Regions from separate parts of the Eubacterium sp. AF34-35BH genome, predicted to be linked through region 2. Evidence: predicted binding sites of a transcription regulator. Region 2 holds the regulator's gene; the other holds the start of a gene.
What was found. Region 2 encodes NrdR, which represses ribonucleotide reductase genes. Its sites were predicted from a motif close to CACNANATNTNGTG; they were not measured.
Positions count from the first base shown of each region.

Region 1 (3,438 bases), on a different contig from region 2:
AAAGTGAATGATAAAGAGAATTGGTTAAAAATTTAACAAAGTTTTAACATAACTAAAAGAACTTAATAAAATAAGAAAATACCCGTAAAAACCTAAACAAATTTATTAAATAATTTCTAATTATAATTACAGGAGAATAAATAAGGGAAATAAAACTATTGAATTACATTTAATTTAAAAACAGAGTAATAATGAATAATAAAAAATAATAATATTTTTGAAAATAAATGTTGAAAAAACATACAATACAGTTGTATTATAGAGTTTAGCTGTCTGGCAAAAAAAAGAAGAAATAGGGAGGAAAACAATGACACAGGAAATAGCTAATCCTTTAGGAACACAACCAATAGGAAAATTATTAAAAAAATTCGCAGTGCCAAGTATTATATCAATGATAGTAATGTCCCTATATAATATAGTAGACCAAATTTTTATAGGACAAACAGTAGGAGAGTTAGGAAATGCGGCAACTAATGTGGCTTTTCCGCTTACAACTTTATGTCTTGCTACAGCTCTTACATTAGGTATAGGTTCGGCATCAGGCTTTAATTTAAACATGGGGGCAGGTGATACAAAGAAAGCACCATATTACATAGGTAATGCAACAACACTTATGCTTATTATAGGTGTGATTATAGGAGTTATCGGTATAGTTTTCGTGAAGCCAATGCTTTTATTTTTTGGCTCAACAGACAAGGTGCTTCCTTTGGCAATGGAATATACAAGCGTTATTGCATTAGGATTTCCGGCAGCCATTGTATCAGCAGGTGGAGCACATTTAGTAAGGGCAGATGGTAATCCTAACTTTTCAATGGCGTGCAATCTGACAGGGGCGGTTATTAATGTTGTACTTGATTATATTTTTGTAATTCTCTTTGGTTGGGGAATGTCAGGTGCTGCAATTGCTACAATTATCGGTCAGTACGTTGCTACATTAATGGTTATTTGGTATTTAATACATTTTAAAACAGTTAAATTAAAGAAAGAGCATTTTGTGCCAAATGCAAAAATATGTTTAAGAGCAAGTCACCTTGGTATGGCTCAAGGACTAAATCAGTTGGCAATTATGTTTGTTCAGATTGTAATGAACAAGACACTAACATATTACGGGGCGTTAAGTTCATACGGAGCAAATATACCCCTTGCAGTATGCGGAATTGTAATGAAGGTAAATCAGGTTTACTTCTCAGTTTGTATTGGGGTAGCCCAGGGCATGCAGCCAATTGTAAGTTTTAACAGAGGAGCAGGAAAGTTTGACAGAGTTAAGAGAACCTACAAGATGGCACTTACATGCAACGTTGTAATTTCATGTATTGCATTTGTTGTATTTCAGTTGTTCCCTGAACAGCTTTTAAGCATATTTGGTTCAGGAAGCAAAGAATACATACAGTTTGGAGTCAAATTCTTTAGAGTATTTTTATTTATGACATTTTTAAATGGAATACAGCCAATAACATCAACATTTTGTACAGTTATCGGTGAACCTAACAAGGGAACATTTTTATCTCTTACAAGACAGGTGATTTGTTTTATTCCTTTAATGTTGGTTCTTCCAATTATTTTTACAACAATAGGTGGAAAGGCAATGGGAATTGAAGGTGTAATGTACGTTGCACCGATTTCAGATTTTCTTGCAGCAGCACTGTCACTTATAGTCGTAAGAAAAGTGTTTAAAACATTGCAGTAACTTAACAAAATTATATATTTTAAACACAGATTGTATAAAAGGTAACTTATTGAAAAATAATAAAAAAAATTTTGAAAAAAAGAAAAATATGTACTATACAAAATAGAATATGTTGTGCTATAATACGTTAGGCGGACACAATATCTTGTGTTCGCTTAAAAAACGGACAAAATATAGGAATCACCCCATAAATAGGGGAGTTCAGGCAGAATAAAGGGATTTTTTGGAGATAAGATTAACAATATTTAGAACAATAGTTAGGGAAATATACAAGAAATTGCAAAGGAGATAGGTATTAATATGGAGTCAAAGATTAGAAGAGTTATTAAGAGAAATGGAGAGGAAGTTTCTTTTGATGTAAATAAAATCCTAAATGCCATAAGAGCTGCAAATAACGAAGTAGAGCCAATACATAAGTTAAACGAATATCAGATTGCAGCAGTAGGAAATATTTTAGAAAAAGAAATTATGTCTACACAGCATGCCACATCAGTTGAAGATATTCAGGATATGGTTGAACGTGGAATTATGGAAATGCGTGGCTATGAAGTTGCACAGAAGTATGTAAGATACCGTTATGTACGTGAACTTGCACGTAAATCTAATACAACAGATGAGGGAATTCTTGCACTTATTGAACAGTTAAACGAAGAAGTTAAGCAGGAAAATTCAAATAAGAATCCTACAATTAACTCAACTCAGAGAGATTATATGGCAGGCGAGGTAAGTAAGGATTTAACAAAACGTATATTATTACCAGAAGAAATTGTTGAAGCACATGAGCAGGGAATTATTCATTTCCACGACTCTGATTATTTTGCTCAGAAAGAACATAACTGTGACTTGATTAATTTAGAAGACATGTTACAGAATGGAACATGCATTTCAGAAACAAAGATTGATAAACCACATAGTTTCTATACTGCATGTAATGTTACTACACAGATTGTTGCTCAGGTGGCAAGTAATCAGTATGGCGGACAATCTTTTTCGTTAGGACATTTAGCTCCATTTGTACAGATTAGCAGAGATAAAATAACAAAAGAAGTTTTAGCTGAAAGAGAACAGATTGGCTTAAATTACAGTGATGAACAGGTAAAGAAGATTGTTGAGAGAAGATTAAAAGATGAAATTAACAGAGGTATTCAGACTATTCAGTATCAGTTAATTACTCTTATGACATGTAATGGTCAGGCACCTTTTGTAACAATGTTTATGTATCTTGATGAAGTACCTGAAGGTCAGACAAGAGATGATTTGGCTACACTTATTGAGGAAGTATTAAAGCAGCGTATTCAGGGCGTAAAAAATGAAAAAGGTGTTTGGATTACACCAGCATTCCCTAAAATTATATATGTTTTAGATGAAGACAATGTAACACCTGATTCAAAATATTGGGCATTAACAGAACTTGCAGCAAAATGTACTGCAAAGCGCATGGTACCTGATTATATTTCAGCCAAAGTAATGAAGGAAATGAAACAGGGGTGTGTTTACCCATGTATGGGATGTCGTTCATTCCTTACAGTAGAAGACAGTCAGAGAAATCCAGATGGAAGCCACAAGTTCTACGGACGTTTCAATCAGGGTGTTGTAACTATTAACTTAGTTGATGTTGCATGTTCATCTAACGGAGATATGGATTTATTCTGGAAAATTTTAGATGAAAGATTAGAGTTATGTCACAGAGCATTAAGATGCAGACACGAAAGATTACTTGGAACACCTTCAGATGTGGCACCAATTCTTTG
Region 1 covers NZ_QUDZ01000012.1:25,617-29,054, reverse strand. The annotation lists gene DWZ69_RS11180 (MATE family efflux transporter) at 308-1,687, shown strand; gene nrdD (anaerobic ribonucleoside-triphosphate reductase) at 1,988-3,438, shown strand, end outside.
Region 1: a site for NrdR is predicted at 1,824-1,837, ahead of nrdD (anaerobic ribonucleoside-triphosphate reductase). Genes of this name have one in related genera too.

Region 2 (3,438 bases):
GTACAAATGCGTTATGGACTAAATAATATTGATGGCGAGGAAATGACGCAGAAAGAAGTGGCAGACTCTCTTGGAATCTCCCAGTCTTACATATCAAGACTTGAAAAAAAGATAATAAGAAGACTGAAAAGAGAAATTGTAAAGTATCAATAAAAAACATAATAAACCACAATTCGACAGTATATAAAGTTTATAGTTTCAAAAAGAAAATATTACGAATAAAGAGCCGATATTTAGGAAAACATATTTATGTGAAAATACAAAAATATGAAAGTAGGAAATATTATGGCTCTTTTTAAAGTGGAAATATGTGGAGTAAATACAGCCAAACTACCATTATTAACAGAAGAGGAAAAAAGAGAACTTTTTAAGGAAATAAAAAAAGGAAACATGGAAGCAAGAGAAAAGTACATTAGAGGCAATTTGAGATTAGTATTAAGTATTTTACAGAGGTTTTCTAACACAGGAGAAAATGTTGACGACTTATTTCAAATAGGATGCATTGGCTTAATAAAAGCGGTAGATAATTTTGATGACACACTAAATGTAAAGTTTTCAACTTATGCGGTACCTATGATTTCAGGAGAACTGAAAAGATTTTTGAGAGATAACACGGCAATTAGAGTTAGCCGCTCCATCAAGGATACGGCCTATAAGGCAATTTATTGCAGGGAAAACATAATTAAGTCAACTAACAAAGAACCTACAATCGGTGAAATTGCAGAGCATATTGGGGCAACGGAAGAACAGGTGACTTATGCGTTAGATGCCATTCAAAGTCCGGTTTCCTTATATGATCCTGTATATGACCAGGGAGGGGACACCCTTTATGTAATGGATCAGATTAGCGATAAAAAGAATAAAGAAGAAAACTGGGTTGAAGACATTGTGCTAAGGGAGGCCTTAGACGGGCTAAACGAAAGAGAAAGAAAAATTATAGACATGAGGTTTTTTTATGGAAAAACTCAAATGGAAATAGCTGATGAAATAGGAATTTCCCAGGCGCAGGTTAGCAGACTGGAAAAAAATGCAATTAAAAACATGAAAAATTATATTAAATAAAAAGACGATTTTAAGAGAACAAAAATAAAAATAAAGAATACTATATATAAAAAAGGTCTTTTATGAGAATAGAAGAATTAAAACGAAAACAAGTTATAAATTGTTGTGACTGCAAAATTCTTGGCAATGTTTGTGACTTGGAATTTGATATATGTACCGGCTGTATAAAATCTATTGTTGTTATGGGACCAAGTAAATGGTGCGGGCTTGTTTGCAGTGATTTTGAATATATAATACCTTTTGGTTGTATTACTCAGGTTGGGCCTGATATTATTTTGGTTCGTGTGGAAGAGAAGGAGGTCAAACATAAAATTAAAATATCTTGACCTCTCTAAACACTTTATTTATAATGGCTTTGTGTAAAATTAACTAAAATAAACAGCAAACTTAGAAGAAAAATGAATTAAGTTCATTTTTATAATAGTTACAACTAAAGGCTGATGACCAGATGGAGTATACTAGGAGGAAGAAACATGAAGTGTCCATATTGCGGTGAAGAAAATACAAAAGTAATAGACTCAAGACCTGCGGAAGAAAACAACGCCATAAGAAGAAGACGTCAGTGTCTTAAGTGCAAAAAAAGATTTACAACTTACGAGAAAGTAGAAAACATTCCTCTTATTGTTATAAAAAAAGATGATATAAGAGAGCCTTATGACAGAGGAAAAATTGAAGCAGGAATAGTAAGATCATGTCACAAACGACCTGTTTCTTATGAACAGATAGTAAGTGCTGTGGAAGATGTAGAAAATAAAATATTCAATATGGAAAAAAAGGAAATATCCAGCAGAGTAATAGGTGAGATTGTAATGGAAAGATTAAAAGAATTAGACCAGGTTGCCTATGTAAGATTTGCTTCAGTTTACAGAGAATTCAAAGATGTTAATACATTTATGGATGAGTTAAAGAAATTGTTAAAATAAAAGTATGTATTTTAGAAGTGTTAAGAAACTTACAAAATACAAAATACCGGGAGAAAAGAATGTTAGAAAGTTTATATCCAGATAAATATTTGAAATCTGTAGATGAAATAGATTTTGAAGAATACTATAAGCAGGGTATCAGAGGTATTATATCTGATATTGATAATACTCTTGTTCCACATGGAGCACCGGCAGATGAACATATAATTAATGTGTTTGAAAAAATACATCAATTAGGAATAGAAACCTGCCTCATATCAAATAACAAGGAACCAAGAGTAAAGCCATTTGCAGATGCGGTGAATTCAAAATACATATTTGATGCTCATAAACCAAGTAAAAAAAACTACATTAAAGCAATGAAAATAATGGGAACCAACGATGAAACAACATTGTTCTTAGGAGACCAGATTTTTACTGATGTGTGGGGGGCAAACAGAGTTGGTATTAAATCAATTATGGTTGAAAAAATTAATCCAAAAGAAGAGATACAAATTGTTTTGAAAAGAATTCCTGAAAAATTCATATTATGGAATTGGAGAAGAAAAAACAAAAAGTCAAAATAATTTTGTGTGAAATAGTAGAATATAAATGCTAAAATAGCGCAACAGAAATAATAAAGAACAGAAATAGTAAAGATAAAGAGATTGTAAATGGAAAGATACGTAGAATACGCAGAATGATAAGTTGTAAAAAAGTTGTTTGTAATTAAACGAAAAATTACAAACAGCTTTTTTATGTAAGAAATTTATTCGGAAATTCATATTATATAAAAACGTTCCTCTAGGGATGAATCCTTGTGCGAAAAGAATCTGAAAAAAGAAATTCCACCCAAATTTCTTTTTCATAAAATATTTTAAACTGTAAAATAAAGTTCTTTAATATGTTCTACAGGCATATCTTTTCCTGTCCAGATTTTGAAAGCTTCAGCTCCCTGGTATAAAAGCATATACAAACCGTTAAAAGTCTGGCAGCCCTGTTCCTTAGCCATCCTAAGAAGTTTTGTTTCCATTGGATTATAAATAACATCAGAAACTATTAAATCTTCTCTTAACATTTTCTTGTCAGGAATAATGCAACTGTCCACATTTGGTGCCATGCCAACAGAAGTAGCGTTAGTTAAAATCTGACTTTTTTCAATTGACTCGCCTAAAACATCATCATTTCCAAGTTCAATTAATTTAGCATTACAATCTGTTTTACTATTAACAGCGTCAACCATCTTTTCGGCTTTTTCCCAGAAACGGTCTTTTATACTAAAAACATTAATGTTCTTAACGCCATCAAGAGCTGCCTGAACAAAAATAGAAGAAGCGGCCCCACCGGCACCAAGTAAAGTCATTGTATCGCCGATTATGTCAAAACCTGCGTCCTTAACAGACTGCATATAGCCGATTCCGTCAGTGTTATGGCCGATGAATCTGCCATCTTTATTTACAACTGTATTTACGGC
Region 2 covers NZ_QUDZ01000007.1:113,646-117,083, forward strand. The annotation lists gene sigE (RNA polymerase sporulation sigma factor SigE) at 1-153, shown strand, start outside; gene sigG (RNA polymerase sporulation sigma factor SigG) at 286-1,062, shown strand; gene DWZ69_RS09310 (YlmC/YmxH family sporulation protein) at 1,125-1,388, shown strand; gene nrdR (transcriptional regulator NrdR) at 1,536-1,985, shown strand; gene DWZ69_RS09320 (YqeG family HAD IIIA-type phosphatase) at 2,045-2,551, shown strand; gene DWZ69_RS09325 (shikimate dehydrogenase) at 2,842-3,438, opposite strand, start outside.